2 regions of the Streptomyces sp. bgisy027 genome follow, and region 1 is predicted to be linked to the other one. Evidence: predicted binding sites of a transcription regulator. Region 1 holds the regulator's gene; the other holds the start of a gene.
What was found. The regulator HrcA, encoded in region 1, represses chaperone genes, less so after heat shock. The targets are predictions, from matches to a motif close to TTNGCACTCNGNNNNNCNGAGTGCNAA.

Region 1 (15,843 bases):
TTGCGAGCGGCCATCTCGAAGGCGAGCTCCGGTTCAAGGGTGCCTTCGACATGGAGGTGCAGTTCTGCTTTGGGGAGGGGCATCAACGCATCGTACGGCGGCATTACCGACGTTTTGGTAGCGGGACCCTCAGCAGGTCGTGCGCGACCGTCAGCTCCCCGTCGAACCCGGCGTCCCGTGCCTGCCGCTCGAAATCGGCCGGCTCGGTGTAGCGCTGGCTGAAGTGCGTGAGCACGAGATGCCGTACTCCACTGCCGAGCGCGACCCGGGCGGCCTGACCGGCGGTCAGATGACCGTGCTCGGCGGCGAGTTCAGCGTCCTGGTCCAGGAAGGTGGACTCGATGACGAGCATGTCGCAGCCCTCGGCGAGGGTGTACACGCCGTCGCACAGCCGGGTGTCCATGACGAACGCGAAGCGCTGTCCGCGCCGGAACTCGCTCACGTCGTCCAGCGAGACACCGCCGAGGACGCCTTCGCGCTGGAGCCGGCCCACGTCCGGGCCCTTGATGCCGTGCGCGGCGAGCCGCTCGGGCAGCATACGGCGGCCGTCGGGCTCGACGAGGCGATAGCCGTACGACTCGACGGGGTGCGACAGCCGGGCGGTGTGCAGGGTGTAGCCGCCGGTGTCGGCGATGACTCCGTCGGTGTCGACCGGGGCCTGCGTGAGGTCGACGGTCTCACGGTAGGCGGTGGCGTACCGCAGCCGGTCGAAGAAGCGCTGACCGGACCGCGGGTAGTGGGCGGTCACGGGGTGCGGGACCTTGTCGAGGTTGATCCGCTGGATGACCCCGGCGAGCCCCAGTGAGTGATCCCCGTGGAAGTGGGTGACGCAGATCCGGTTCAGGTCGTGGGCCGCGACGCCGGCCCGCAGCATCTGGCGCTGCGTGCCCTCGCCGGGATCGAAGAGGATGCCCTCGCCGTCCCACCGCAGCAGATAGCCGTTGTGGTTCCGGTGCCGGGTCGGGACCTGGCTCGCGGTCCCGAGGACGACCAACTCACGTACGGACACGACTGCTTCGGCCTAGCCGGGGGGCCACTGCAGGCCACGGCCGCCGAGGACGTGGGCGTGCGCGTGGAACACGGTCTGGCCGGCGCCGGCTCCGGTGTTGAACACGACGCGGTAGCTCTCCAGCTTGTCCTCGTCGGCGACGGTCCGGGCCTCGCGCAGGACGTCCGCGGCGAGGGCCGGCTCGGCGGCGGCGAGGGCGGCGGCGTCCTTGTAGTGCGCCTTGGGGATGACCAGGACGTGGGTGGGCGCCTGAGGGTTGATGTCCCGGAAGGCGACGGTCGTCTCCGTCTCCCGCACGATCGTCGCCGGAACATGCTTCGCGACGATCTTGCAGAACAAGCAGTCGTCCTGCGGCTCCCCTGCCATGTTCCCTCCGGGGGTTGGGCCGGTTCGGTTCACGGGGGGCATCGTATCGTCGCCGGGTGCCGCCACGTGGGGGTTGATCGCGCAGTTCCCCGCGCCCCTAGGTGGGCAGACTCGGCGGCGCTTTGGCCGGCCGCTCCTCAAGCCCTTCCAGGGCCAGGCGGATCGCCTCGTCGAGTTGGGTGTCCCTGCCCGCCGCCCAGTCCTGTGGGCGCTGGAACACCTCCACGTCCGGGTCGACGCCGTGGTTCTCGACGTCCCAGCCGTGGCCCTCCAGCCAGATGGCGTACTTCGGCTGGGTGATCAGCGTGCCGTCGACCAGCCGGTACCGGCTGTCGATCCCGATCACACCGCCCCAGGTCCGGGTGCCCACGACCGGTCCGAGGCCGAGCGCTTTGATCGCCGCGTTGACGATGTCCCCGTCCGACCCGGAGAACTCGTCCGCGACCGCCACCACGGGTCCCCGGGGCGCGTCCTGGGGGTAGCTGTACGGCCGCATCCCGCGCGGCAGTTCCCAGCCGACGATCCGCCGGGCCAGCTTCTCCACGACCAGCTGGGAGGTGTGCCCGCCGCCGTTCTCCCGGACGTCCACGACGAGTCCCTCCCGGGCCACCTCGATCCGCAGGTCGCGGTGGATCTGCGCCCAGCCCGGGGCCTGCATGTCCGGCACGTGGAGGTAGCCGAGCCGGCCGCCGGACTTCTCGTGGACGTACGCCCGCCGGTCCGCGACCCACGCGTGGTAGCGCAGCGGCTGCTCGTCCGCGATGGGCACCACGACCGCGTGCCGTACGTCCCCGCCGCCGGCCGGCGAGATCGTCAGCTCGACCGCCTTGCCCGCCGTGCCGACGAGCAGCGGTCCCGGCCCGGTCACCGGGTCCACCGGCACCCCGGCCACGGCCACGATCGCGTCGCCGGCCCGCACCGCGACGCCGGGCGCGGCCAGCGGTGCCCGTGCGTCGGGGTCCGAGGTCTCCGACGGCAGGATCCGGTCGATGCGCCAACTCCCGTCGGCGTGACGGGAGATGTCCGCGCCGAGCAGTCCCTGCCGGGCCCCGCCGCCGTATCCGCCGCGCGACGACACGTAGGCGTGCGAGGTGCCCAGCTCGCCCTGCACCTCCCACAGCAGGTCGATCAGGTCGTCGTGGGTGGCGACGCGGTCGAGGAGCGGGCGGTAGCGGTCCAGGACGCCCGGCCAGTCCACCCCGCTCATGTCGGGCCGCCAGAAGTGGTCCCGCATGATGCGGCCGGCCTCGTCGAACATCTGCCGCCACTCGGCGGCCGGGTCGATCCGCTGCCGTACGCGGGTCAGGTCCACGGTGATGTTGGAGTCGCTGTCCTCGTCGCCGGAGGCCCGCCGGTCGCTCGGTACGACCTTGAGCCTGCCGTCGGTCCACAGCAGGACCCGCTTGCCGTCGCCGCTGACCTCGAAGTCGTCGGCGTCGTCGGCGAGATGCTCGACGCGCCGCTGGAGGAGGTCGTAGCGCTCCAGCTCGGTCTTGGGCTCGGGGTCGTCGGGCGTGGCCCGGGAGGCGCCGAGGGCTCCGCGCACCGGGTGCCGCAGCCACAGCACGCCGTCCTTCGCGGCCCGCAGGCCGGTGTAGCGGGCGGCCTCGACGGGGAACGGCACGATCCGGTCGGCGAGCCCTTCGAGGTCGATACGGGTGGTGGGGCTGCCCTCGCTGTCGGGGGTCTCCTCCTTGTCCGGCGCGTCGAAGGAGCGGCCGTGCCGCTGCGGACCGAAGGGGGACGGCGTCGTGGCCGCCAGCGTGATCAGGTGCGGGCGGGAGCCGACCACGAAGGCCAGGTCGAAGACGTGCTCGTCGTAGACCGGGTCGAAGGCACGCGTCGACAGGAACGCCAGGTGCTTGCCGTCCTGCGTGAACGCGGGCGCGTAGTCCTGGAACCGCAGCGGGGTCGCCTCGGAGACCGAGAGGTCGGTGGTGTTGGCCAGCTTGAGCTGGGCCAGCGGGCGCGGGCCGGGGTGCGACCAGGCGAGCCAGGCCGAGTCGGGCGAGAAGACCAGCCCCGACACGTCACCGTCCACGCTGCGGTCGACCTCGCGGACCTCGCCGCTCTCCCGCTCGACGAACAGCACCCGGCCGTCGTGCGCGGCGACCGCCGCCCGGCTCCCGTCGGGCGCCATGGCCAGCTCCAGCACCCGCCCGAGCTGTCCGGCGGCCAGTCGCCGCGGGGTGGCCCCGGGCGCGAGCCCGGTCGCCGGGGCGAACTCCAGCGCGTCGTCGCCGTCGGCGTCCGTCACCCACACCACCCACTCCTCGCCGTCCGCGCGGAAGGTGCGGGGCAGCCGGGCCCGTACGCCGGGCTCGGCGGCCAGTGCGCGGGCGGGGCCGGAACGGTGGGTGACCCAGTGCACGGTGCCCCGGACGCAGACGGCGCTGCCGCGCGCGGTGTGGTCGGGCGCGGCCTCCCCGAAGGAGCGGGCGGCGTTCAGCGGATACGGCTGCCGGTCGGTGCGCTGCCCGCCGAGCCGGATGTCCGGCCGGCGCGGCTCGGCGCCGTCGAGGTCGTCCAGCAACATGAGTTCACCGGCGGACACATACACGACCCGGGTGCCGTCGCTCGCGGCGTGCCGGGCGTAGAAGCCGTCGACCGGTGTGTGCCGGCGCAGGTCGGAGCCGTCGGCGAGCGAGGAGTACAGGGCCCCGACGCCCTCGTGGTCGGAGAGGAAGGCGATCCGGTCCCCCACCCACACGGGGTCCTCGAGATTCCCGTCCAGCTCTTCGTGGAGCCGTACGAAGTCGCCCGCGCCCTCCCGGTCGATCCACAGCTTGCCCGCCGTACCGCCCCGGTAGCGCTTCCAGCGGGCGGCCTCCAGGCCCATCGGCGCGGAGGCGAGCACCAGGTGCGGCCCGTGCACGACGTCGCCGACGGGGCCGTAGGGCAGGGTGGTCGCGGGGCCGCCGTCGAGCGGGACGGTGTGGGCCCAGGTGCGGCGGCTGCCGGCCTGGCCCCGGGTGCTGATCGCGAGGACCCGGCCGTCCGGGGTCCAGCCGCGCACCCGGGTCTGCCAACTGCCCCAGTGCGTCAGGCGCCTGGAGGGGCCGCCGTCGACCGGCGCGATGTGCACCTCGGGGGCGCCGTCGCGGGTGGAGGTCCAGGCGACGGTCGTGCCGTCGGGCGAGATGCGCGGCCGGGAGACCGGCACGTTGTCGGCGCTGACCCGCCAGGCGCGGCCGCCGTCGAGGGGGGCGATCCACACGTCGTCCTCGGCGGTGAAGGCGACCAGGTCGCCGTGCAGATGCGGGTACCGCAGATACGCGGACGAGGGGTGTGCGGCCGGCGGGAGGGAGGCCGAGGTCGTCACGGCCGTCGCGGACTGTGTCACCCGATCACCCTAAGCAAGGGCGGCGTGCGCGAACAGCCCTTTGGATCACTTGCCCGCGCCGCCCGGGGGAAGCGGTCACTTGCCCTCCGGCCAGCAGTTCGGGTGTTCCTTGCAGTAGACGGTCTTGGTGACGGTCACCGTGACGGTGGGCCCGGGCTGCTGTCCGCCGCCCGGGTTCACGGGCGAGGGTGTGGCGTCGCACTTGCCGAGCCCGTTGACGTGGAACCACTCCTTGCCGTCGATCTTGGCGACCAGGTCCCCGCGCACACAGGCGCCGCTGACGGCCCGGGTGATCCGGCCGGTGACGACGATGTCCTTGCCGTCGCCGGTCTCGCCCTCGCAGTCGACCTTGACCACGGTGTTCTCGCTCGCCGTGGCACCGGAGCTCTTGTTGCCGCCGCCGTCGTAGGAGCCGGTGCAGTTGAGCCACTGCACGTCGGCCTTCTGCCGCTCCAGTTCCGCGGTCACGGTCTGGTCGGTGGTGAACGCGACGGTCGCGCTGCTCAGTCCGCCCGGGTCGCAGGCGCCCAGCCCGCCGACCGCGACCACGACGATCCCGGCGGCACCGGCCACCCGCACGCCGCGCCCCGCACGCCGGTCCACGCGACCTGGAATCCTCCTGAATGCCCCCATGGGAGGGGAGCCTGCCACTGTCCCGGCCGACGCGGTAGAGCGCATACGGCCACTCCAGGACCTCGGACGTCACCATCGGGTGCCGCCCAACCGGCCCTGAGAACCCGGAGACCGGGCGGTGCCCGGCGCCGTGGTGTGGCCGGATGCGACGCCACCGCCGACCGCGCGGGCTCGTCGCCGACGAGCGGACGACGTGTCTGTGGAGCGTCCGGCACAAGCACCACGACGGCGACATGTGCCGTGAGGTCCTGAACCTCCGCCCGGACGGCGCCCGCACGCGCGTGGCGGCCCCGAGCCGCACTCGCCGGAGCTGGGCCTCCACAGGCGTCACTTCCCGCCCGTCCGGCGGTAGGTCCTGTCGGACGCGATGACCGTGGCAACGCCAACCGCCCATCGCGCGCGATGAGCCGAACACCATTCCACCGGGTTGCGAACCGGACGCGCGACCGATGTCAGGACCAGCGGCCGGTACGGCCGAGGAGCAGTGCCGTCGCCGCGGTTCCGGCGGTCGAGGTGCGCAGGACGGTACGGCCCAGACGGTACGCCTTCGCCCCCGCCTCCTCGAAGAGGACGAGCTCCTCCGGCGACACCCCGCCCTCCGGCCCGACGACGAGCACGATCTCGCCCTCGGCCGGCAGGTCGGCGGTCGCGAGGGGCTCGCTGCCGTAGTCGCGGTCCTCGTGCAGTACGGCGGCGAAGTCGGCCGCCGCGAGCAGCGCCGCGACCTGCTTGGTCGTCGCCGCGTCCGCGACCTCGGGGAAGCGCACCCGGCGCGACTGCTTGCCGGCCTCGCGGGCGGTGGCCCGCCACTTGCCGAGCGCCTTGAGGCCCCGCTCGCCCTTCCACTGCGTGATGCACCGGGCGGCCGCCCACGGCACGATCGCGTCGACGCCGGTCTCGGTCATGGTCTCGACGGCGAGTTCACCGCGGTCGCCCTTGGGCAGGGCCTGCACGACGGTGATCCGGGGCCGCTCGGGGGCCTCCTCGGCCACGGCACCGAGCTCCAGCACCAGCCGGTCCTTGCCCTCGGCCGCCTTGACCACACCCTCGGCCCAGCGGCCGTGCCCGTCGGTGAGGACGACGTCCTCGCCGGCCCGCAGCCGCTTCACCGAGACGGCGTGCCGGCCCTCGGGACCGTCGAGCACGAACTCGGCGCCGCCGGCCCGCTCCATCGACTCGACGACGAAGACCGGCGCGGTCATCCGGCCGCACCGCCCTCCGGGTAGGCCGACAACGCTGTCGACGCCGCGTCCAGTTCGGCGACCAGGACCTCCACCAGCCGCCCGGCGGCGAGTTCGCGGGCCATGCGGTGGCCCTGCCCGGCCCACAGCGCCATGCCCTGCGGGTCGCCGGACGCGGCGGCCTTCTTGCGCAGCGGCGAGGTGAGGTGGTGGACCTCGGGGTAGGCGGCGGGGGCGTACGGGCCGTGCTCGCGCATGAAGCGGTTGACGAGGCCGCGCGCGGGGCGTCCGGAGAACGCGCGCGTCAGCTCGGTGCGCACGAACAGGGGGTTGGTCAGCGCCTGCTTGTGCAGGGCGTTGGCGCCGGACTCCGGGGTGATGAGGAAGGCGGTGCCGAGCTGGGCGGCGCCGGCGCCGGCCGCGAGGACGGCGGCGATCTGGCTGCCGCGCATGATGCCGCCGGCGGCGACCAGCGGCAGGCTGACGGTCTCGCGGACCTGGGCGAGAAGCGACAGCAGCCCTATTCCGGTGCAGTCGGTCTCGGGGTGGTCGCGGTGGGTGCCCTGGTGGCCGCCGGCCTCGACGCCCTGCACGATCACGGCGTCGGCACCGGCCCGCTGCACGGCGAGTGCCTCGTCCGGGGTGGTGGCGGTGACGAGGGTGACGGTGCCGGCGCGGCGCAGGGACTCCAGTACCTCGGCGCCGGGCACGCCGAAGTGGAAGGAGACGACCGGCACCGGGTTGTCGAGCAGCACGGCGAGCTTGGCGTCGTAGCCGTCGTCGCGACCGCTGTCCGGGTCCCCCAGCTCGACCTCGTACCAGGCGGCCTCACCGGCGAGCTGGTGACGGTAGACGTCCACGGCGGCCGCGTCGGCGTACTCGGGCTGCGGCATGAACACGTTCACGCCGAAGGGGCGCTGGGTCAGTCCCCGCAGCTGCTTGATCTCCTGGTACATCCCGTCGGCGGTTTTGTACCCGGCGGCGAGAAAGCCCAGCCCACCGGCCTCGGACACGGCGGCAGCGAGATGCGGCACGGAGACGCCGCCCGCCATGGGGGCCTGCACGATCGGATGGGGGAAAAGATCGGTCAGCGCGGAGGACATGACGGCATGTTGTCACGTCCTCCGAACAAGTCCGAATCGGGTCTACCGCTTGGCGGGAGCCGGCTGAAGGAAGCCCGTCCGGCGTTCGAGGACGAGGCCCCTTCAGGGCCGTAGCGGGGGTCCGGGGGCGGCAGCCCCCGGCCACGGCGAGCCGCCCCCACCCACGGGTCAGCGACCGTTGAAAGCATCCTTCAGCCGCGAGAACAGCCCCTGCTGACCCGGCTGGAACTGCCCCTGCGGGCGTTCCTCGCCCCGCAGTTTGGCCAGCTCGCGCAGCAACCGCTCCTGTTCGGGGTCCAGCTTGGTCGGGGTCTGGACCTCGACGTGCACGATGAGGTCGCCGCGGCCGCCGCCCCGCAGATGCGTGACACCGCGGCCGTGCAGCGGGATCGACTGGCCGGACTGGGTGCCGGGCCGGATGTCGACCTCCTCCATGCCGTCCAGCGTCTCCAGCGGCACCTTGGTGCCGAGGGACGCCGCCGTCATCGGGATCGTCACCGTGCAGTGCAGGTCGTCGCCGCGCCGCTGGAACGTGGAGTGCGGGAGTTCGTGGATCTCGACGTACAGGTCACCGGCGGGACCGCCGCCGGGCCCGACCTCGCCCTCACCGGCGAGCTGGATCCGGGTGCCGTTGTCGACACCGGCCGGGATCTTGACCGTGAGGGTGCGGCGGGACCGCACGCGGCCGTCGCCGGCGCACTCGGGGCACGGCGTCGGGACGACGGTGCCGAAGCCCTGGCACTGCGGGCAGGGCCGCGACGTCATGACCTGGCCCAGGAAGGACCGCGTCACCTGGGACACCTCACCGCGGCCGCGGCACATGTCACACGTCTGGGCGGAGGTGCCGGGTGCGGCCCCTTCACCGCTACAGGTGTTGCAGACGACGGCCGTGTCGACCTGGATGTCCTTCGTCGTGCCGAAGGCCGCCTCGTCGAGCTCGACCTCCAGCCGGATCATCGCGTCCTGGCCGCGCCGGGTGCGCGAGCGCGGACCGCGCTGGGACGCCGTACCGAAGAACGCGTCCATGATGTCCGAGAAGTTGCCGAAGCCACCGGCGCCGAAGCCGCCCGCGCCCGCGCCGCCCGCCTGCGAGAGCGGGTCGCCGCCGAGGTCGTAGACCTGCTTCTTCTGCGGGTCCGACAGCACCTCGTAAGCGGCGTTGATCTCCTTGAACCGCTCCTGGGTCTTCGGATCCGGGTTGACGTCCGGGTGCAGCTCGCGGGCGAGCCGCCGGAAGGCCTTCTTGATCTCTTCCTGCGACGCGTCGCGACGCACGCCGAGCACGGCGTAGTAGTCCGTGGCCACTTACGACTCCGCCAGGATCTGTCCGACGTAACGTGCCACTGCGCGTACCGCTCCCATCGTTCCCGGGTAATCCATGCGGGTCGGTCCGACCACGCCGAGCTTGGCGACTGCCTCGCCGCCCGAACCGTAGCCCACCGAGACCACTGAAGTGGAGTTGAGTCCCTCATAGGCGTTCTCGTGCCCGATCCGCACGGTCATGCCCGAATCCCCGGCCTCGCCAAGCAACTTGAGGAGGACGACCTGCTCCTCCAGGGCTTCCAGGACCGGCCGGATGGTGAGGGGGAAGTCATGCCCGAAGCGGGTGAGATTGGCGGTGCCGCCGATCATCAGCCGCTCCTCGTTCTCCTCGACGAGTGTCTCCAGGAGGGTGGAGAGCACGGTCGAGACGGTGCCGCGGTCCTCGTGGTCGAAGCCCTCGGGGAGGTCCTCGACGAGCCTGGGCACATCGGTGAAGCGCCGCCCCGCGACCTTGCTGTTCAGCCGTGCCCGCAGATCCGCGAGCGAGGCCTCGCCGAAGGGCGCCGGGCAGTCGATCATCCGCTGCTCGACCCGGCCGGTGTCCGTGATCAGCACGAGCATCACCCGCGCGGGCGCGAGCGAGAGCAGCTCGACGTGCCGGACGGTGGACCGGGTCAGCGACGGGTACTGCACGACGGCGACCTGCCGGGTGAGCTGCGCGAGCAGCCGTACCGTGCGGGCCACGACGTCGTCGAGGTCGACGGCGCCGTCGAGGAAGTTCTGGATGGCGCGTCGCTCGGGCGGGGTCATCGGCTTGACGCCGGCGAGCTTGTCGACGAACAGCCGGTAACCCTTGTCGGTGGGGATGCGCCCGGCACTGGTGTGCGGCTGGGCGATGAAGCCCTCGTCCTCCAGGGCCGCCATGTCGTTGCGGACGGTCGCCGGGGAGACACCGAGGTTGTGCCGCTCGGTGAGCGCCTTGGAGCCGACCGGCTCCTCCGTCCCGACGTAGTCCTGGACGATGGCGCGCAGCACCTGGAGCCTGCGTTCGCTCAGCATCTCGCGCACACCTCCAGAACTCGTTCCCCTTGACATCTTTCCTGGCACTCTGTCCATCCGAGTGCCAGCCGTCCCCGGCCAGTGTACGGCGGTGGGGTACACCCCGGGCAAGGCCGGGCCAGGTCCGCCGTGCTCGACGCGGGTGTCCCCGCTAGCGTCGCCGCATGACGGTGACTTGGGAAGAGCTGGGATGGGAGCGGCTGGCGTCCGGGGTGGGCAGGTGCCGGCTCCCGGGGTGGGACTGCACGGCGGGGCTGGTCGTGGGGGACGGCAGCGCGCTGGTCGTCGACGCCGGGTCGAGCCTGGCGGAGGGCGTGCGGTTGCGTACGCAGGCGCAGTTGCTCGCCGGTCACCGTGTGACTCATCTCGCGCTGACGCATCCCCACTTCGACCATGTCTTCGGGGCGGCCGCGTTCGCGGGCGCGGAGGTCTACGGCCCGGTCGGCATGGACACGGTGCTCGACGGCCGGCAGGCGCGCGAGGAGCTGCGGGCCGACGCGGTGCGCCACGGTCTGGATCCGGCCGCGGCGGAGGAGGCGGTGGACGCGCTGATCCGGCCACGACACCAGGTCAGCGGCGAGTGGACGCTCGACCTGGGCGGTGGCCGCCGGGTCCTGCTGGCGAACTTGGGCCCCGCCCACACCGCGCACGACCTCGTGGTGTTCGTGCCGGGCGACGTCACAGGCGATCGGGAGGTGGTCTTCTGCGGCGATCTGGTGGAGGAGTCGGGCGAGCCCCAGGCCGGTCCCGACGCGGTGCCCTCGCACTGGCCGGCCGCGCTGGACCGGCTGCTGTCCCTGGGCGGTGAGGACGCGCTGTACGTGCCCGGTCACGGAGCGGTGGTGGACGCGGAGTTCGTACGGCGCCAGCGCGACGAGCTCGCGTCGGAATTCGGCGTGTCGCAGTGAGCGCGGGCGTGCTTCTCCTATCGTCATCCGAATGCGCCAGTACTCCCCGGACCTGACCCCGCCCTGGAAGAAGCCCGAGCCCGTCCGCGAGGTCCCGGCGGAGCCCGGCCTGGTGGTCGAGGAGCCCGGCACGGGGTTCTGCGGCGCGGTGATCCGCTGCGAGGCGGGCACGGTGACCCTGGAGGACCGCTTCGGCAAGCACCGGGTGTTCCCGCTGGAGCCGCGCGGATTCCTGCTGGAGGGCAAGGCCGTCACGCTGGTCCGCCCGTCGGGGGCGGCTCCGGTACGCCCCACCCGTACGGCGTCCGGTTCGGTCGCGGTCCCCGGCGCCCGCGCCCGCGTTGCCCGCGCCGGCCGTATCTACGTGGAGGGCCGGCACGACGCCGAGCTGGTCGAGAAGGTGTGGGGCGACGACCTGCGCATCGAGGGCGTGGTCGTGGAGTACCTGGAGGGCGTCGACGACCTGCCGTCGATCGTGGCCGAATTCGCACCCGGTCCGGACGCGCGCCTGGGCGTCCTGGTGGACCACCTGGTGCCCGGCACCAAGGAGTGGCGCATCGCCGAGTCGGTGACGAACGAGCACGCCCTGGTGGTGGGCCACCCGTACATCGACATCTGGGAGGCGGTGAAGCCGTCGGCCCTCGGCATCGAGGCATGGCCCCGGATCCCGCACGGCCAGGACTGGAAGACCGGGGTCTGCCGGGCCCTGGGCTGGCCGTCGGACAACACCGGGGCAGTGTGGCAGGCGATTCTCCAGCGGGTGGGGTCCTACAAGGACCTGGAGCCGGAGTTGCTGGGGAGGGTGGAGGAACTGATCGACTTCGTCACGGCGTAGCACCGAGCGGCGGCAAGGTGCCGAACCTGCTCGTGTCCAGATCGATGCTCACCCATGGCAGCGGCACCGAATCCCCGAACTTACGGGTTCGCTCCGACTGATAGTCGGCCGAAACACCGCTCCCGATCGGCTCCGACAACACCAGGCACTTGGCTTCGAAGGGGTCAATGATCAGGTATGCGGGGACCCCACCGGCTGCGTAGATCGACCGCTTCTCCACGTAGTCACGGTGGACGCTGGTCTTGGAGACGACCTCCACCAACAAGGTCACGGCACCTGCGGGCACGAGCCGCCCGGGGCCGTCATCGGCGCCGACCTCCAGGACGACGAGGTCCGGTTGTGGCTCGCTGTCCTGACCGGGAAAGGCGACGTCCTGCGTTTGCAGCCGGTCCCATCCGGCCGACGGGATCTGATCTTGCACTGCCTGCACGATGCGGTTGTGGACCTTGTCGGGTCCGGCCATCATCACGATTTCCCCCCGGATGAGCTCAGCCTTGAAGCCCTCGGGGACCTCAAGGTTCTCGAATGCCTCATGCACCCGGCGATCATCCACAGCGGTCATCTCCGTGGCCCTCCACATCCGCCGCGTCCTTTTGGCGGCAGCCTACGAATCAGGTTAGGGACCGAACCGACGTTCCGCACCGATTCACTCGCCCGAGTGATCAGTCCACCAAGTCCCTGACCACCGCATCCGCCAGCAACCGCCCCCGAAGCGTCAGTACCGCACGCCCCTCCTCATACGGACCGGCCTGTAGTAGCCCCTCCGACAAGGTCCGGCGCGACGCTGCGAGTCCCTCCTGACGGAGCAGTGCCAGCGGTGCGCCCTCCCGGAGCCGCAGCTCCAGCAGGATCCGCTCGACCCGCCTGTCCTCCTCCGACAGGAGTTCGCGCCCGGCGCCCGGTGACCGTCCCGCCGCCAGGGCGCCCGCGTACGCGCCCGGGTGCTTGACGTTCCACCAGCGCACCCCGCCGACGTGCGAGTGGGCTCCGGGGCCCGCGCCCCACCAGTCGGCGCCGCGCCAGTACAGCTCGTTGTGCAGGCAGCGGGCGGCCTCGGAGGTGGCCCAGTTGGAGACCTCGTACCAGTCGAATCCGGCCGCCGACATCACCTCGTCCGCGATCAGGTAGCGGTCCGCGTGGACGTCGTCGTCCGTCATCGGGACCTCGCCCCGGCGGATGCGGCGGGCCAGCTGGGTGCCCTCCTCGACGATCAGGGCGTACGCCGAGACATGGTCGGGTCCGGCGGCGAGCGCCGCCTCCAGCGAGGCCCGCCAGTCGTCGTCGGACTCGCCCGGGGTGCCGTAGATCAGGTCGAGGTTGACGTGCTCGAAGCCCGCCGCGCGGGCTTCCGCCACGCAGGCCTCGGGGCGGCCGGGTGTGTGCGTGCGGTCGAGGATCTTCAGCACGTGCTGCTTCGCGCTCTGCATGCCGAAGGAGATCCGGTTGAAGCCGCCCTCGCGGAGCGTGGCCAGATAGGCCGGGTCCACCGACTCCGGGTTCGCCTCCGTGGTGATCTCCGCGTCGGGCGCCAGCCCGAACTCGTCGCGGATCGCCCCCAGCATCCGTACGAGATCACCGGCGGCCAGCAGGGTGGGCGTACCGCCGCCGACGAAGACCGTGCGGACCTCGCGCGGGTCGTCGCCGAGGACCTTGCGGGCCAGGCGGACCTCGTCGACGAGGGTGTCGGCGTAGTTGTCGCGGGAGGCCAGCACTCCGCCGGTGCCGCGCAGCTCGGTCGCGGTGTAGGTGTTGAAGTCGCAGTAGCCGCAGCGGGTCGCGCAGTACGGGACGTGCAGATAGAAGCCGAGGGGGCGGTCGGCGGTCCCGGTGAGCGCGGCGGCGGGCAGCGCGCCGTCGTCGGGAACGGGCTCGCCGTCGGGGAGTGCGGAGGGCATGGGTTCCATTGTCCCGTACTGGGCGAGTGTCCCTCCCCGCCGGTCACTCGGCCTGGAGTACCAGCAGCGCCAGGTCGTCCTCCGGCGGGCGCCCGCCGAACTCGTGCACGAGGCGGCGGATCCGTTCGGCGATCAGCTGGGCGTTCAGGCCCGTGCACCCGGCGAGCGCGGTCGCGAGGCCGTCGCCGTCGTCGAACTGGCGGGAGCCGCTGCGCCGCTCGGTCACCCCGTCGGTCACGCACAGCAGGGTGTCGCCGGAGCGCAGCTCGAAGGTCTCGCTGGTGTACGTCGCGTCCTCGACGACCCCGAGGAGGGTCTGCGGCTGGGCGGCGGTGTGGACCTCGCCGTCCGCGCCGAGGAGCAGGGGCAGCGGGTGGCCGGCGGAGGCGAGGGTGCAGCGGATGCCGCCGTCGAAGGGCGTGAGCTCGCCGTAGAGGAGGGACAGGAACCGGGTCTGCGGGCCGTCGCCGGGCGCCGCCGGGCCGACGAGGGCGCGGGCGGCGGCGTCGGCGGCTTCCGTGGCGTCGTCGAGGAGGAGCTGGTTGAGGCGGTCCAGGACGTCGGAGACGCGGTAGCCCTCGCGGGCCAGGAGCCGCAGCCAGGGCCGTGCGATGCCGATCACGACGGCCGCCTCGGGTCCCTTGCCCTGGACGTCGCCGATGGCGAAGCACCAGCGGCCGTCGCGGGCCGGGAAGAGGTCGTAGAAGTCGCCGCTGGGACCGCCCTTGTCGCACGGCTCGTACACCAGCGCGCTGGCCACACCGGGGATCTCCGCGACGGCGCCGGGCAGCAGTCCGCGCTGGAGGACCCGGCTGATGGTGGCCTGCCGGGCGTACTGGCGGGCCGCGCCGATGGCCAGGGCGACCCGGCGGCTGAGGTCCTCGACCAGTCCGGTGACCTCGTCGGGGAAGCGCACGAGGTCGGCCCGCCCGATGACCAGCGTGCCCAGCGGGTGGCCGCCGGCGATCAGGCGGTACGCGAGCGCGGTGCCGTGCTCCTGGCGCCGGCCGAGCGCGTCGCCGGGCCAGGGGTAGGGGACGGGCCCGGTGCGGTGGTTGTCGGGCGGCAGCGGCGGCTCCTTCTCCAGGACCCGGCGCAGTTCCTCGATGAGGTTCTCGGAGCCGTGCCAGACCCGGGCGAGCCGGGGCCCGGTCCCGGCGATGCCGTCCACGGCCCAGCCGCCGCCGCTGTCCCCGTCGCCGGAGCGGGCGTATCCCCAGCGCCCGGCGACCTCGTCCTCCAGCCAGACCGCGCACCAGTCCGCGAGCCTCGGCACGATCAGCTGGCCGGCGAGCGCGGCGACGAGGTTCTCGTCGAGCTGCCCGGCGAGCAGGTCGGAGGCCTCCGCGAGGAAGGACAGGGCGCCCCGGTTGAGCCAGTCCCGCTCGCGCTCGGCCCGCTGGGGCTCGGGGGCGAGGATCTCGGCGACCCGCAGCCCGCGCTCCAGTGCGCGTTCCTCGGCGTACGCCTCGATGTCGTCCTTGACCGCCACGGGGTCCTCGGCGGGCAGCCGCGCCCACACGGTCTTGGCGCCGGTGCGGTAGGTGACGCCCCAGGACTCCGCGAGCCGGGCCACCAGCCGCAGCCCGCGCCCGTACTCGGGTGTCTCGTACGGCGCCTCCAGCTCCCCGTCGCGCGGGGCGCGGGAGGGATGGTGGTCCAGGACCTCGACGAGCAGGGCGCCGTCCTCCTCCAGGCGGCAGCTGAGCTCGACCTCGGTGCCGGCGTGCACGACGGCGTTGGTGACGAGTTCGCTGACGGCCACGACGGCGTCGTCGAGGAGCCGCTCGCCGATGTGCTCGGTGCCGGGGAGACCGGAGGAGGCCCAGTCGTCGAGAGCGGCGCGCACGAGGGTGCGGGCGGAGCCCGGGGAGAGGGGGCTGCCGGGGAGGACGGTGCGGGCCTGCGCGCACTCGTTTCCGGGCGCGGGCGCATCACAGGCACGGGTGATGGTCTCCCGTTGCACCGGAATGGCCCCCATGTACAGCTCCCCGAGCGGTTCGGACGAATACACCTCAGTCGACGCCGACAGAGTGACAGACTGACCGCGCCCATAAGCACCGAGTTACCGAAGTGGGCCGCCATGAGTGAGAACAGTGCTACGCGCGTGCTCGAAGAAGGACAGAAATACGGTCAAATTCGAGCATCGGACCTGCGCCCGCTGCTCGCCGCGATGACCGCGGCCCGGGACGGGGACTTCCGCCGTCTCCCGGAGACCGATGAGGGAGTGGTGGCCGAGCTGACGGCG
Region 2 (15,843 bases), on a different contig from region 1:
CTCGGGGTGCCAGTCCAGCGAGGCGGCGGCCCGGCGCACCGGCGGGACCATGTCCCAGGCCGCGTCGGGGAGCGAGGCGAGCCAGGGGCCCGCGCTCTCCACGCACAGGGCGCCGCCCGCCGCGTCCCAGTGCAGCAGCACGTCGGGCTTGTCGGCGAGCCAGAAGCGGCCCCTGCTGCGGGCCGCCGCGCAGGTGATGTCCTCCAGCGCCTCGTAGAGCCGCTCCGGGTGGAAGGGGCGGCGGCGGTGCCAGACGAGGGTGGCGACGCCGTGCGCGTCGGCCTCGGCGGGGAGCAGGGCGCACGCCGGGTGCTGGGCGGCCGCGGCCGACTCGACGTCGAAGCCGGCCAGCGCCGCCTGCGCGAGGGGGGTGAGCGGACGGCGGCGCGGGGCCGGCACCGTCAGGCCGTCGGCGGGTGCGCCCGCCGGGTCACCGTGGCCGATCGGGACCCGGCGGGCCGTCGGGTGGAGCTGGGCGAGCAGTTCACGGTCCTCGTCGTCGGCCTCCACGGAGTCGGCGACGGCGAGGACGGGGGCGTACTCCAGCTGACGCGCGAAGGTGTCGGCGACGGTGCGCTGATCGGTCGCGGCGGCGGCCAGGCCGCGCTCGGCCAGGTCGTCGCCGTTGCCCAGGTACGGCAGCACCAGCGCCGGGTCGACCGCGGTGATCACCCCGGTCACCGTGAGCCCGCCCGCCGTGACCACCTCGGCCATGGCCTTCGGCTCGACCGAGTCCCACAGTTCGACGACGGCCATACGGGTGCCGCCGGCGTCCCGGATCCTCAGCAGCTCCGGCACCAGGTCCTCGCGCAGGGCGCAGCAGGCGCAGTCGTTGACGAGGGGGGCCTCGCCGGTGCCCAGGAGTCCGGTGGCGTCGCGGATCGTCCGTACGACGGTGCCGGCGGCTGCCGTGGCCAGGTCGTGGTGGAGCACGACGCTGCCGGGGACGTCGACGCTGCCGACGATCACGACGGAGAGCTCGGACACCGCGTCAGCCCTGCTTCCCGTACCGGCGCTCGAAGCGCTCGACGCGGCCGGCGGTGTCCAGGACACGGGCGGTGCCCGTGTAGAAGGGGTGGCTGACGTTCGAGATCTCGACGTCGACCACGGGGTAGGTGTTGCCGTCCTCCCACTCGATCGTCTTCTCGCTGGTCATCGTCGAGCGGGTGAGGAAGGCGTGGTTCGCGGCACGGTCGCGGAAGACGACGGGACCGTAGGCCGGGTGGATCGCGTTGCGCATGGCGTGCCTCAGCGCTCCTCTCGGAAGTCGACGTGCCGGCCGGCGACCGGGTCGTACTTGCGCAGGGTCATGCGGTCGGGGTCGTTGCGGCGGTTCTTGCGGGTCACATAGGTGAAGCCGGTGCCGGCCGTGGACCGGAGCCTGACGACCGGACGGAGTTCGTTGCGTGCCATGCTGCTATCTTACTGAAAACGAATCCCATTACCAGTAATCGACGAGGAGAGGTCCGTCACTCATGTCCGCCCACTGCATGCTGACCGGCGCACGGCCCGGCTTCGGCAACACGATTTCCCACTCGCACCGGCGGACCTCCCGCCGCTTCGACCCCAACATCCAGAGCAAGCGCTACTGGCTGCCGAGCGAGGGCCGGCACGTACGGCTGCGGCTGAGCACCAAGGGGATCAGGACGGTCGACGCCATCGGTGTCGAGGCGGCCGTCGCACGGATCCGCGCCCGGGGAGTGAAGGTCTGATGGCCAAGAAGAGCAAGATCGCGAAGAACCGCCGGCGCCAGGAGGTCGTCGCGCGGTACGCCGAGCGGCGCGCCGAACTGAAGGAGATCATCCGCAGGCCCTCGTCCACGGACGCCGAACGGCTCGCCGCGCAGCGCGAGTTGGGGCGCCAGCCGAGGGACGCCAGCGCCACGCGCGTACGCAACCGCGACCAGGTGGACGGGCGCCCGCGCGGCTACCTCCGCACCTTCGGACTCTCCCGGGTGAACCTGCGGGAGCAGGCGCACGCCGGGTATCTGCCGGGGGTGCGCAAGGCGTCCTGGTAGAGCTGTCGCGGGGGCCGGCGCGGGGCGTCCTCGCGGGGGCCGGTGCGGGGCGCTGCCGCGGGGGCCGGCGCGGGGCGACCCCGCAGAGGTCGACCGCACGCCTCAACCACCTCTCTACGCAGAGTTCGCCATTCACAACACAGCGTGCCGACCTCGCCTCTAACCTGACCAGAGGGAGCGCCCCAACAATCTGTGCTGTGCGGCCGGGAGTTGCCGTGCCTGGACCCAAGGACCTGGATCCATCCTCATCGCCGCGCGCGCTGCTGGGCGCGGAGCTGCGGCATGCCCGCGAGAAGGCGGGCCTCAGCCAGGAGAGGCTGGGCCTACTGCTGTTCGCCAGCGGCTCGTTCGTCGGGCAGCTGGAGGCCGGTACGCGGCGAATTCAGCCAGAACAGGCACGCTTGTTGGATGAGGCGCTGGGTACGGGGGACTTCTTCCAGCGGAACTTCAGGGTCGCGTCGAAGTCGAAGTATCCGGAGCACTTCGCGGAGGCCGCGGAGGCGGAGGCGACGGCCACGGAAATCCGGGAGTACGCGCCCCTGCTCGTCCCTGGACTGCTCCAGACCCCCGCCTACACACGGGCAGTGTGCCGTGCACACCAGCCGACGGCACCGGCCGAGAAGATCGAGAAGCTCGTGACAGCCCGGATGGAACGGGCCGGCATCCTCGACGACCCAACAGAACCCTTGTTGTGGGTGGTCCTTGACGAAGCCGCGCTACGAAGGCCCACGGGTGGGCGGGGTGTCATGGCGGAAGCCCTCCGCCACATCATCGACCTCGCTCACCGCGGCCGAATCATCGTGCAAGTGCTGCCGTTCGAGGCAGAGGCACACGCGGCCATGCAGGGCGCCATCAAGCTGATGGACTTTGAAGACGCGCCCCCACTGGCCTACTTCGAGGGTGTCGGCACCGGGCGGCTGGAGGACGACCCGGCCACCGTCAGGTACCAGCGCCGCACCTACGACCTCCTCTCGGCCTGCGCGCTCTCGCCGCAGAAGTCCCTGGCCCTCATCGAGGCAATGGCGCAGGATTACGCCCATGAGGAGCATCCCTGAGTACGACCTGGACGCGGCCACCTGGCACAGGTCCAGCTACAGCGGCGGCGATGGCGGGAACTGCCTCGAAGTCACCCACGACATCCCCGACCTCGTCCCCGTCCGCGACTCCAAGACCCCCCACGGCCCGGCGCTCATATTTCCCGCGTCCGTTTGGGCGGCCTTCGTCAATGCGGTCAGAATCTGACCTAATCGGTTCCTACCGTAGGGCTCATGAACGAGACCTCGAACAACACCGTCACCGACGAGCGCTCCGACCTCCTGGAGACGCTGGCCAAGCACCGGCACTTCCTGCGGTTCACCACCCGGGACCTCACCGACGAGCAGGCGGGGCAGCGGACCACGGCCAGTGAGCTGTGTCTCGGCGGCCTGATCAAGCACGTCACGTCGACGGAGCGGCGCTGGGCGGAATTCATCGAGCGGGGCACGTCGGCCATGCCCGACTTCAAGGACATGACCGAGGCCGACTTCGCGAAGCGGGCCGACGACTTCCGGATGCTGCCCGGCGACACTCTGGAGGGGGTCCTGGCGGCGTACGAGGAAGTGGCCGCGCTGACCGACAAGCTGGTCGCGGACCTTCCCGACCTCAACGCCTCCCACCCGCTGCCGGAGGCCTCGTGGTTCGAGCCCGGGGCCCGCTGGTCGGCCCGCAGGGTGCTGCTGCACATCATCGCCGAGACGGCGCAGCACGCCGGCCACGCCGACATCATCCGGGAGTCCCTGGACGGGGCGAAGAGCATGGGCTGAGGGACGGCGTACGGGCGTGGGACTGCACACTGGGTTGCATGAACCACGCCCAACTGACGGCACTGGGCCGAGCCCTCCGCCTCCTCGGCGAGCACGGCGAGGCCCTGACCGCCGACACGCCGGACGCCCGGCTGCACGAGGTCAAGGCGGATCTGCGCCGCGCCATCGATCTGCTGGACGAGAGCGTCTCGACGGCCGCCCGGACGACCCGGTGCACGGAGCACCCGGGCGGCCCGGTGGACCCCGCGGCCCCGGACCTGTGCCTGTTGTGCGAGACCCGGCGCAGGTCGGCCCGCCGCTCCGAGTACGGCGGCTCGGGCCCGGCGGCCCCGCAGGCGCCCGAGCACCCGGTGCCGTCCCGCTACGGCGTCCGCGGTGACCGCCCGCAGCCTCAGCAGCGGTGGCTGCCGGAGCTGTGGAACGGGCAGGAGTGGCAGCTGTGCGGGACGCCGCGCCGTGACCGCCGGGAGGCCGAGCTGTACCTCGCCGCCCAGCGTCGCGGCCCGCGTCCCGCGATGGCCTACCGGCTCGTGCACGAGTTCACCGACTACGAGGTGCTGCGGGTGTGGGGCACCCCGGTGAAGGTCGACATCGAGCCGCTGGGCAATCTGTAGGAGCTACTCGGCCGTGGCCCGCGCCGGCTCCGACGCCGGCTGCGCCACGAGCCCCCCGGCGGCGGCCGACCCCTGGCGCGGGATGAAGGACGCCACGACGAAGGCCAGCAGTGCCGCGCCGGCGCCCACCGCGAGGACCACCTTGAAGGCGTTCTCGGACGGGAGGGCGTAGCCGCCGAGGTCCGTCGTCATCTGGGCGAGGATCACGCCCGCGACGGCGCTCGCGGTGGACGTACCGAGGGAGCGCATCAGCGTGTTGAGGCTGTTCGCGGCGGCCGTCTCCGACGCGGGCACCGCGCCCATGATCAGGGCCGGCATGGAGCCGTAGGCGAAGCCGATGCCCGCGCCGATGACGCAGGCGACCAGGATGAAGTGCCAGACCTGGGACATCAGGACGATGTTGAGGCTGTAGCCCGCGGCCACGATCAGGACACCGGTCATCAGTGTGACCTTGGGGCCCTTGGCCCGGGAGATGGCCGCCGACACCGGGGCCGTGGCCATCATGACCAGGCCGGACGGCGCCAGGCACAGGCCCGCGACCAGCATCGACCTGCCGAGGCCGTAGCCGGTCCGGGCGGGGAGCTGGAGGAGCTGCGGCAGGACGAGGCTCATCGCGAACATCGCGAAGCCCACCGCGATCGAGGCCAGGTTGGTGACCAGCACCTGCCGGCGGGCCGTCGTACGGAGGTCGACCAGCGGCTGTTCGGTGCGCAGCTCCCACCGGCCCCAGGCGAGCAGGATCAGCACGGCCGCCACGAACAGACCGAGGGTGGTGCCGCTGGTCCAGCCCCAGTCGGCACCCTTGGAGATGCCGAGCAGCAGACACACCAGCCCGAGGGCCATGCCTGTGCCGCCGACCAGGTCGAAGCGCCCGCCGGTGCGCACCTGCGACTCGGGGACGAAGAGCAGCACGCATCCGAGGGCCACGACACCCAGGCCGGCCGACGTCCAGAACAGGACGTGCCAGTCGAAGTTGTCCGCGATGAGCGCGGCGGCTGGCAGGCCGAGCGCGCCGCCGATGCCGAGGGAGGCGCTCATCAGGGCGGTGGCGGAGCCGAGGCGCTCGGCGGGGAGTTCGTCGCGCATGATGCTGATGCCGAGCGGGATCACCCCGGAGGCCAGGCCCTGGAGCGCCCGGCCGACGATCATCGGGACCAGGGCGTCGCTCAGACCGCAGACGACGGAGCCGGCCACCAGCAGGACGACGCTGACCAGCAGCATCCGCCGCTTGCCGTACATGTCGCCGAGCCGGCCCATCACGGGGGTGGCGACGGCGGCGGCGAGCAGGGTCGCCGTGACCGCCCAGGCGGTGTCGGAGGCCGGGGCGTCCAGCAGCTCGGGCAGCTCCGGGACGATCGGGATGACCAGCGTCTGCATCAGCGAGACGACGATTCCGGCGAAGGCCAGCACCGCCACCACGGCGTTCGACCGCGGCGGGGCTCCGGCCCCCGCCTCGGCGGGAGGAGCAGGGGCGTGGGACATGGCGGGGCCTCCGAGGGCGTACGAGCAGGAAGGGTGCCTGATCGACCTGACTGATTGACCTGGGCAACCTTAAGTCAGTTGATTGACTTACTCAAGCGACCCAGGTCACGCCCCCTGCCCGGACGGAGGCGGGACCCGGGCCAAGGGCGGAACCCGCTCAGCCCTCCCGTTCGACCAGCGCCCGCACCTGCCCCTCGTCCAGCTCGTACACCGTCTCGTGCGCCCGGGGATCACGGGCGTGGAGGGTGTGGAAGAGGGGGCCGGACGGGCCGTCCAGCTCCACCAGGGACGCCGACGCGCCGCGCACCACGCGGTCCGTGCCGGGTGCCGTCGTCAGGTCGCCGCCTACGCCTCCACGGCGCCGTCGTCCGCGATGCCCCCCGTGACGACGATCGCGTCGACGGCCCGCAGGTGCCTCAGCTCGGCGAGCATCAGCCGCAGCGAGTCGGTGGCGTTGACGCCGTACTTGTTGGGGGCGTCGGTCTTCTCCACATGGGTGTCGGAGAGATGAAGGATCCTCATCTCTCCGACGGTTGCCGCGAGTCGGGGCTCAGCTCAGGGTCTTCAGCGACGCCGCGTCGTACGGCGCCAGGTCCCCGAAGCGGCCCTCCAGCACCTTCGCCGCCCACTCGGGGTCCTGGAGCAGCGCCCGGCCGACGGCGACGAAGTCGAACTCCTCGGACTCCAGACGGTCCAGGAGGTCGTCGATGCCCTTGACCCCGGAGCCCTGGCCGGCGAAGGCGCCCAGGAACTCGCCGTCCAGGCCGACCGAGCCGACGGTGATGGTGGGCTTGCCGGTCAGCTTCTTGGTCCAGCCCGCGAGGTTGAGGTCGGAGCCGTCGAACTCCGGGATCCAGTAGCGGCGGGTGGAGGCGTGGAAGGCGTCGACACCGGCCGCGGCGAGCGGGGCCAGGATGGCCTCCAGCTGCTCGGGGGTCTCGGCGAGGCGGGCGTCGTAGGCCTCCTGCTTCCACTGCGAGTAGCGGAAGATGACGGGGAAGTCCGGGGAGACGCGCTCGCGTACGGCGGCCACGATCTCCGCTCCGAAGGCGGCACGGGCGACCGGGTCACCGCCGTAGGCGTCCGTGCGGCGGTTGGTGCCCTCCCACAGGAACTGGTCGACGAGGTAGCCGTGGGCGCCGTGGATCTCCACGCCGTCGAAGCCGATGCGCTCGGCGTCCGCGGCGGCCTCGGCGAAGGCACCGATCACGTCGTCCAGGTCGCGCCGGGTCATCGCCTTGCCGGTGGCCACGTCGGCGCCGATCCGCAGCCCGGACGGCCCGACCGCGGGCGCCTCGGCGTACGGCGGCTGGCCCTGCTCGCGCACCATGCCGATGTGCCACAGCTGCGGCACGATGGTGCCGCCCGCGGCGTGCACCGCGTCGGCGACCTTCGCCCAGCCGGCGAGCTGCTCCTCGCCGTGGAACCGCGGCACCCGGTCGCTCTGCCCGGCCGACTCGTGCCCGACGTACGTCCCCTCGGTCACGATCAGCCCCACACCGGCGGCGGCCCGACGCGAGTAGTACGACTCCACATCCGCACCCGGCACACCGCCCGGCGAGAACATCCGCGTCATCGGCGCCATCACGATGCGGTTGGGAACGGTGAGGCCGTTGATCGCGGTCGGCCGGGCGAGGATCTGCGCCGCACGGGAGGCGGCGGGCTGGGTGACGGTCACGTGGGGGCTCCAGGGGATAGGGGTCTTCTTATACCGGTCAGTATGTGCACACGCATTGTTGCACCTCATTAAGCAACGATGGGTGTGAGACTGCGCATTCCCGAGGAGGGGGATCGGTTTCACGGGCGACCGCAGGTGCGTGGGGGCTGGTCGCGCAGTTCCCACGCACCCCTGAGGGGCGCGCGGCGGACGCCCCTTCTTCAGGGGCGCGGGGAACTGCGCGACCAGCCCCCACCGGCCCGCACCCGTCAAACGCACCGAGGGCGGCACCCCCTGTCGCGAATGTCGCAACAAGAGGCGCCGCCCTCGGGAAGGACGTTGATCAACCGGAGGTCAGCGCCCCCGAGGCCGATCAGAAGTCCATGTCACCGCCCGGCATGCCGCCACCGGCGGGCGCGGCGGCCTTCTCCGGCTTGTCGGCGATGACGGCCTCGGTGGTGAGGAACAGCGCGGCGATCGACGCGGCGTTCTGCAGCGCGGAACGCGTCACCTTCGCCGGGTCGATGATGCCCTCGGCGACCAGGTCGACGTACTCACCGGTCGCGGCGTTCAGGCCGTGACCCGGGGTGAGGTTGCGGACCTTCTCCACCACGACGCCGCCCTCAAGGCCGGCGTTGACGGCGATCTGCTTCAGCGGGGCCTCGAGCGCGAGCTTGACCGCGGCAGCGCCGGTCGCCTCGTCACCCTCCAGCTCCAGCTTCTCGAAGACACCGGAGGCCTGCAGCAGGGCCACGCCACCACCGGCGACGATGCCCTCCTCGACGGCCGCCTTGGCGTTGCGCACGGCGTCCTCGATGCGGTGCTTGCGCTCCTTGAGCTCCACCTCGGTCGCGGCACCGGCCTTGATGACGGCCACGCCGCCCGCGAGCTTCGCCAGACGCTCCTGGAGCTTCTCGCGGTCGTAGTCCGAGTCGCTGTTCTCGATCTCGGCGCGGATCTGGTTCACGCGGCCGGCGACCTGCTCGGAGGAGCCGGCACCGTCGACGATGGTGGTCTCGTCCTTGGTGATGACGACCTTGCGGGCCTTGCCCAGGAGGTCCAGGGAGGTGTTCTCCAGCTTGAGACCGACCTCCTCGGAGATGACCTCGCCGCCGGTGAGGATGGCGATGTCGTTCAGCATCGCCTTGCGGCGGTCACCGAAGCCCGGGGCCTTGACGGCGACGGACTTGAAGGTGCCGCGGATCTTGTTGACGACCAGGGTCGACAGGGCCTCGCCCTCAACGTCCTCGGCGATGATCAGCAGCGGCTTGCCCGACTGCATGACCTTCTCCAGGAGCGGGAGCAGGTCCTTGACGGAGCCGATCTTGGAGTTGGCGATCAGGATGTACGGGTCGTCGAGCGACGCCTCCATCCGCTCCATGTCGGTGGCGAAGTACGCCGAGATGTAGCCCTTGTCGAAGCGCATACCCTCGGTGAGCTCCAGCTCCAGACCGAAGGTCTGGGACTCCTCGACGGTGATGACGCCTTCCTTGCCGACCTTGTCCATCGCCTCGGCGATGAGCTCGCCGATCTGGGTGTCGGCGGCGGAGATGGAGGCCGTGGAGGCGATCTGCTCCTTGGTCTCGACGTCCTTGGCCTGCTCCAGCAGGGCGGCGGAGACGGCCTCGACGGCACGCTCGATACCGCGCTTGAGGGCCATCGGGTTGGCGCCGGCGGCTACGTTGCGCAGACCCTCCTTGACCAGGGCCTGGGCGAGAACGGTCGCGGTGGTCGTACCGTCACCGGCGACGTCGTCCGTCTTCTTGGCGACTTCCTTGACCAGCTCGGCGCCGATCTTCTCGTACGGGTCCTCGAGCTCGATCTCCTTGGCGATGGAGACACCATCGTTGGTGATCGTGGGGGCGCCCCACTTCTTCTCGAGGACGACGTTGCGGCCCTTGGGGCCGAGCGTCACCTTCACGGCGTCCGCGAGCTGGTTCATGCCGCGCTCGAGGCCGCGCCGCGCCTCCTCGTCGAACGCGATGATCTTGGCCATGTGAAGTGGTCCCTCCAGGACTGGGGGTGATTCCTTCGGACCGCGCCCGCGCCCGCGACGGACGGCTCACATGCCTCGTGGTTCCTTGCCCCACCTGGCCTGCGGGCCTCACCGACCCGGTCCTTCTTTGTCACTCTCACCTTCAGAGTGCTAACGCAATGATTAGCACTCGACCCAGGAGAGTGCAAGGCGCGCTCGCGAAGCGGGCGCTCGTTGAGGGGCGGTGGTCGGGTGACGGGCGGGCGCAAGCGGCTCCCGGGGATCGGGCGGGGCGCTCCGCCGGGGCGAACAGGGCGCGAACGGGGCGCGAACGCGACGAAGGGCCCGCACCCCGGGAGGTGCGGGCCCTTCGAAGAAGTACGTCGCTGCTGTTAGTCGACGCGTGCTTCAGCCGGTCGCCAGTCGGACCATGTCCGCCTGCGGCCCCTTCTGACCCTGCGAGATCTCGAAATCGACCCGCTGGCCCTCTTCCAGGGTGCGGTACCCGTCCATCTGGATCGCGCTGTAGTGGACGAAAACATCCGCACCACCGTCGACCGCGATGAAGCCGTACCCCTTCTCCGCGTTGAACCACTTGACGGTGCCCTGAGCCATGCCTAACTCCCCTATTACTGGCCCTTGCACAGATCCACACTTCGCGGATCCGGGTCAGACCTCACCCCCCATCGGTCGGGGGCGTGCGCCGGAACGCGTCGACCGCGGCTGAATGTATCTGCCCAACTGCCGTCTGCAACAGGTCAATCGGACGAGAAATCCGGGCACGCCCGGTCGGGAATGTGGGGACAATTCCGCTGACTTCAGGTCAAGTCGGACCCGGCATACGGAACAAAAGCCGCAAAAACCCCGCACACTTTGGCTACTTCTTGTCGGGCTTACGGCAGAAATTCAAGGCAACCGACTCGGAGACCGGCGGCACGTTCCCCAACTGTACCTCGCTCAACCACACAGAATTGCCCCCTCCGCTTCTCTCACGGAGGAGGCAATTCGATGAACTCTCAGTAACCTGGGTTACCGATGGTAATGATCGGTCATTCGGTCAGCCGCCGGCGACGGCCGGGATGATGGAAACGCCCGCACCGTCCGGGGTCGCCGTCTCCAGGCCCTGCTCGAAACGCACGTCGTCGTCGTTGACGTAGACGTTGACGAACCGGCGCAGCTTGCCCTGGTCGTCGAGCACCCGGGCGGCGATCCCGGTGTGGTTCTTCTCCAGGTCGGCGATGACCTCGCCGAGGGTGGCACCTTCGGCGGCGACCTCGGCCTGCCCGCCGGTGTAGGTGCGCAGGATGGTCGGGATGCGGACGTTGACGCTCACGATGAAACCTCCGGTCAGGTGTACGGGCCCAGGGGCGCGGGGCCGTGTTCGATCTGCGGCTGCCGCCGCGTGGGCGCGACCAGCCCCCACCGGCCCGCGGACGAAAAACGACTAGGCGAGGCCGGCCTCGCGGAACGAGTCCAGGTTGGGGCGGATTGTCGCAGTGAGCCCCGTGCCGGCCACCGCGTCCAGCGTCTTGAGGCCGTCGCCGGTGTTCAGCACGACGGTGGTCCTGGTGGGGTCGAGGACGCCGTTCTCGATCAGCTTCTTCGTCACGCCCACGGTCACACCGCCGGCGGTCTCCGCGAAGATGCCCTCGGTCCGGGCGAGGATCTTGATCGCCTCGACGACCTGCTCGTCCGTCACATCCTCCACGAACCCGCCGGTGCGGCGCGCGATGTCGAGGACGTACGGCCCGTCGGCCGGGTTGCCGATGGCCAGCGACTTGGCGATGGTGTTCGGCTTCTGCGGACGGACCACGTCGTGGCCGGCCTTGAACGCGGTCGACACCGGCGAGCAGCCCTCGGCCTGCGCACCGAAGATCTTGTACGGCTTGTCCTCGACGAGCCCGAGCCTGATCAGCTCCTGGAGCCCCTTGTCGATCTTCGTGAGCTGCGAGCCGGACGCGATCGGGACGACCAACTGGTCCGGGAGCCGCCAGCCGAGCTGCTCGCAGATCTCGTACGCCAGGGTCTTGGAGCCCTCGGCGTAGTAGGGCCGCAGGTTGACGTTGACGAAGCCCCAGCCCTCGCCGGCCGGGTCGCCGATCAGCTCGGAGCAGAAACGGTTCACGTCGTCGTAGTTGCCCTCGATGCCGACGAGCTCGCCGCCGTAGATCGCGGCCATGACGACCTTGCCCTGCTCCAGGTCGTGCGGGATGAACACGCACGAGCGGAAGCCGGCACGGGCGGCCGCGGCACCCACCGCGCCGGCCAGGTTGCCGGTGGAGGAGCAGGAGAGCGTGGTGAAACCGAAGGCGCGGGCGGCCTCCAGGGCCTGGGCGACGACGCGGTCCTTGAAGGAGTGCGTCGGGTTGCCGGAGTCGTCCTTGACGAACAGCTTGCCGGCGTCGACGCCGAGTTCGTTCGCCAGGTGGTCGGCCTTGACGAGCTTGGTCCAGCCGGGGTTGAGGTTCGGCTTGTCGGCGACGTCGGCCGGGACGGGCAACAGTGGCGCGTAGCGCCAGATGTTCGCGGGGCCCGCTTCGATCCGCTTGCGGAGCTCCTCGGCGTCGTGGGCCGAGAAGTCGTAGGCGATCTCCAGCGGGCCGAAACACTCCTCGCACGCGAAGACCGGGCCGAGCGGTACCCGGTGACCGCACTCGCGGCAGGAGAGCGCCGCGGCGGGGCCGAGGTCTACGGTGGATTCGGTGGTGCTTGCAACAGTCTGCGCAGCCATGTGAGGCGAGGCCCTTTCTCCTCATCTTCCTCACGACGCATCTCGCCGTGAGACGGATTTGGCACCTTCCCTAGCCGGGAGCCTCGCGGAGACGATCAGCCGTGACGATCGACGCTGATCTACGAGAACCGACTGGAGGGTTGCCGGGGCTTCATCGGGCCGTATCCCTCTGCCCCTCTGGATGAGCGGTATTCGGTTGTGGACGACGGCCGACCTCGGACATGCGATGGTCATCCGCGTTGTTCAAGACTGTAACCGAACGCCAGGACAGTTGAGATAGCCGTCCGATCCGCGAGATGGATCACAGACCTCCCGACAGTGAGGAGCCGCCGACCGTGCTGGAAGAAGCAGAGCGCTGGCTGAGCAGCCGCTCCTGGTCCGTTGCCGACCGCCCGCTGCATCACATCCTGGCCGCCAAACAGCGCACGGGCCAGTCGGTGTCCGTCGTGCTGCCCGCGCTCAACGAGGAGGAGACGGTCGGCGAGATCGTCTCGATCATCGCCCATGACCTCGTCCGGCAGGTCCCGCTGGTCGACGAGATCGTGGTCGTCGACTCCGGCTCCACCGACCGCACCTCCGAGGTGGCCGCCGCGGCGGGCGCCCGGGTGGTGCACCGCGACGACATCCTGCCGCGCGTCCCCACCGTGCCCGGCAAGGGCGAGGTCCTGTGGCGCTCCCTGCTCGTGACGAGCGGCGACATCGTCTGCTTCATCGACGCCGACCTGAAGGAGTTCTCCTCCGACTTCGTCTCCGGGATCGTCGGCCCGCTGCTCACCGACCCCGGCGTGGACCTGGTCAAGGCGATGTACGACCGTCCGCTGGGGGGTGCGGCCGGGCAGGGCGGCCGGGTCACCGAGCTGATGGCACGCCCGCTGCTCAACATGCACTGGCCGCAGCTCGCCGGCTTCGTGCAGCCGCTCGGCGGCGAGTACGCGGCCCGCCGCAGCCTGCTGGAACAGCTCCCGTTCCCGGTCGGGTACGGCGTCGAGCTGGGCATGCTGGTCGACGCGCTGCACCTGGTGGGGCTGGACGCGCTGGCCCAGGTGGACGTGGGGGTGCGCAAGCACCGGCACCAGGACGGGCAGGCGCTCGGCCGGATGTCCGCCGCGATCTACCGCACGGCGCAGCTGCGGCTGGCCCGCGGGCATCTGGTGCGGCCGTCGCTGACCCAGTTCGAGCGCGGCGAGGACGGTTTCGAGCCGCGTACGTACTCCGTGGACACCGAGGAACGGCCGCCGATGGTGGAGATCGCCGAGTACGCGAAGCGGAAGGTCGCGTAAACGCCGGAAACCGGCCGTATACAGGGCGGACCAGAGCCCTCCAGCGAGCGGAACCGCACGTTTGAGCGTTTCCGGGGCGGGCTAGGTTGAGGCTTATGGCTTCCACGCAGGATGCGCCGGGTGCGCACGGTGCTGCCAAGGTCCTCGTCGCGTCGAACCGCGGCCCGGTCTCGTACGAGGTGCGGGACGACGGCTCGCTGCACTCCAGGCGCGGGGGCGGCGGAGTCGTCTCCGGGCTGTCGGCGATCGGGCCGGACGCGGGCGCCCTGTGGGTGTGCTCGGCGCTGTCCGACGGCGACCGAGAGGCGGTGCGGCGCGGAATCGCAGGTGCGGGGCCGGAGGCCCCTCCGCAGAAGGGTGGTGGCGGGCGGCGGGCGGGAGAGGACGGCGTGCTGATGCTGGACATCCCGGCGGACGTGCACGCGGACGCGTACAACGGCATCGCCAACTCGGTGCTGTGGTTCGTCCACCACATGCTCTACCAGACGCCCCTGGAGCCGGTGTTCGACGCGGAGTTCCGCCGGCAGTGGGCGTCCTACGAGGCGTACAACCGCGCCTTCGCCGAGGCGCTGGCCGGGCGGGCGGCGCCGGGGGCGGCGGTGCTGGTGCAGGACTACCACCTGACGCTGGTGCCGGGGATGCTGCGTGAGCTGCGCCCCGACCTCAGGATCGGCCATTTCTCGCACACGCCGTGGGCGCCGCCGGAGTACTTCCGGATGCTGCCCGACGACATCGCCGGGCAGGTGCTGCGCGGGATGCTGGGCGCGGACCGGCTGGGGTTCCTCACCCGGCGGTGGGCGGACGCGTTCGAGGCGTGCTGCGCCCGGTTCGCCGACGGGCTCGGGGGCACGCGGATCGGCGTGCACGGACTGGGCGCGGACGCGGACTTCCTGCGCGAACGCTCCCACCGGGCGGACGTGGCGGAGCGGATGACCGCGCTCCGCGCCGAGATCGGCTCGGCCCCGGACGGCACCGCCCGCCGGACGATCGTGCGGGTCGACCGGACCGAGCTGTCCAAGAACATCGTGCGCGGTCTGCTCTCCTACCGGCAGCTGCTCGACGACCACCCCGAGTGGCGCGAGCGGGTGGTGCACGTGGCCTTCGCCTACCCCTCGCGGCAGGACCTGGCGGTGTACCGGGACTACACGGCCGAGGTGCAGCGGCTGGCGGACGAAGTCAACTCGCAGTACGGCACGCCGGGTTGGACCCCGGTCGTGCTGCACGTCAAGGACGACTTCGCCCGCTCGCTGGCCGCCTACCGGCTCGCGGACGTGGCGCTGGTCAACCCCATCCGGGACGGCATGAACCTCGTCGCCAAGGAGGTGCCGGTCGTCTCCGACGAGGGCTGCGCGCTGGTGCTGTCGCGGGAGGCCGGGGCCCACGAGGAGCTCGGCGAGGACGCGATCACCGTCAACCCGTACGACGTGGTCGGCACGGCACGGGCGCTGCACGAGGCCCTGTCCGTGCGGCCGGAGGAGCGGGCGGAGCGCTCGAAGCGCCTGGCGGCCGCCGCGACCGCGCTGCCGCCCGCCCAGTGGTTCCTGGACCAGTTGCACGCACTGGAGGAACAGGCGGGTCCGCCCGCCGGAGCCCGGTGAGCCCGTCTGCGCCCGGTCAGCCCGACTGAAGCGGGGCGGCCTGCCGGCCGGGACCGGCCGGCTCTGTCCCGCCACCCGGCCCGCGACGGACAACCGGCCCCAGCCCGGTCGCGTTCGCTCCGGCCGACCCGTGACCGGGCGTTCGGTCCGGCCGGGCCCAGCCGCCGGGGCAGGCAGCCGCGGGTCAGCCGGCCCGGTCGGCGAGCGCCTTCAGCAGCCGTACGACCCCTGCCGGGCCGTCCACCACGATGTCCGCCCGTTCCGACAGTTCGGTGACCTCCTCGCTGCCGCTGCACACCAGCAGGCCGGGGGTGCCGTCGGAGCGGAGTTTGTCGACGGCGGCATAGGCGGACAGGTCGCCGAGGTCGTCGCCGGCGTACAGGACGCACTCGGCGCCGAGCTCCCGTACGTACTCGCTCAGCGCGACGCCCTTGTCCATGCCGGGCGGGCGCAGTTCCAGGACCATGCGGCCGGGTTCGAGGATCAGGCCGTTGCGCACGGCCAGGTCGGCGAGGGGGGTGCGCAGGGCATCGAAGGTGCCCTGGGGATCGGCCGCGCGGCGGGTGTGGACGGCGACGGCGTGTCCCTTGTCCTCGGTCCAGGTGCCTGTTCCGGCGCCGTTCGCGTCGAGGATGCCGGGGAGTTCGGCCCGTGCGGCCGCGACGCCGGGGTGCGGGTCGGGCGCGG

Region 2: groL (chaperonin GroEL) is a predicted target of HrcA. The motif match lies at 9,731-9,757, and genes of this name have one in related genera.

Annotation. Positions count from the first base shown of each region.
Region 1 covers NZ_JBYIVZ010000001.1:392,850-408,692, forward strand. Annotated here, with positions in the region: gene AC3ETA_RS01740 (adenosine deaminase) at 1-83, opposite strand, end outside; gene AC3ETA_RS01745 (ribonuclease Z) at 104-1,009, opposite strand; gene AC3ETA_RS01750 (histidine triad nucleotide-binding protein) at 1,022-1,375, opposite strand; gene AC3ETA_RS01755 (S41 family peptidase) at 1,473-4,646, opposite strand; gene AC3ETA_RS01760 (hypothetical protein) at 4,794-5,351, opposite strand; gene AC3ETA_RS01765 (16S rRNA (uracil(1498)-N(3))-methyltransferase) at 5,804-6,553, opposite strand; gene AC3ETA_RS01770 (nitronate monooxygenase) at 6,550-7,635, opposite strand; gene dnaJ (molecular chaperone DnaJ) at 7,804-8,940, opposite strand; gene hrcA (heat-inducible transcriptional repressor HrcA) at 8,941-9,957, opposite strand; gene AC3ETA_RS01785 (MBL fold metallo-hydrolase) at 10,122-10,865, shown strand; gene AC3ETA_RS01790 (DUF3097 domain-containing protein) at 10,897-11,700, shown strand; gene AC3ETA_RS01795 (Uma2 family endonuclease) at 11,690-12,262, opposite strand; gene hemW (radical SAM family heme chaperone HemW) at 12,363-13,595, opposite strand; gene AC3ETA_RS01805 (SpoIIE family protein phosphatase) at 13,639-15,576, opposite strand; gene AC3ETA_RS01810 (HAMP domain-containing protein) at 15,679-15,843, shown strand, end outside.
Region 2 covers NZ_JBYIVZ010000017.1:86,835-102,677, forward strand. Annotated here, with positions in the region: gene AC3ETA_RS19260 (CobW family GTP-binding protein) at 1-987, opposite strand, end outside; gene AC3ETA_RS19265 (type B 50S ribosomal protein L31) at 992-1,240, opposite strand; gene rpmG (50S ribosomal protein L33) at 1,249-1,413, opposite strand; gene rpmB (50S ribosomal protein L28) at 1,476-1,712, shown strand; gene rpsN (30S ribosomal protein S14) at 1,712-2,017, shown strand; gene AC3ETA_RS19285 (helix-turn-helix domain-containing protein) at 2,233-3,072, shown strand; gene AC3ETA_RS19290 (DUF397 domain-containing protein) at 3,056-3,259, shown strand; gene AC3ETA_RS19295 (DinB family protein) at 3,286-3,819, shown strand; gene AC3ETA_RS19300 (hypothetical protein) at 3,858-4,433, shown strand; gene AC3ETA_RS19305 (MFS transporter) at 4,437-5,915, opposite strand; gene AC3ETA_RS19310 (hypothetical protein) at 6,073-6,222, opposite strand; gene AC3ETA_RS19315 (metallophosphoesterase) at 6,261-6,437, opposite strand; gene AC3ETA_RS19320 (NADH:flavin oxidoreductase) at 6,466-7,593, opposite strand; gene groL (chaperonin GroEL) at 7,946-9,568, opposite strand; gene AC3ETA_RS19330 (cold-shock protein) at 9,956-10,162, opposite strand; gene AC3ETA_RS19335 (ubiquitin-like small modifier protein 1) at 10,605-10,880, opposite strand; gene thrC (threonine synthase) at 10,992-12,278, opposite strand; SAM riboswitch class I at 12,297-12,466, opposite strand; gene AC3ETA_RS19345 (glucosyl-3-phosphoglycerate synthase) at 12,614-13,558, shown strand; gene AC3ETA_RS19350 (alpha,alpha-trehalose-phosphate synthase (UDP-forming)) at 13,654-15,156, shown strand; gene otsB (trehalose-phosphatase) at 15,341-15,843, opposite strand, start outside.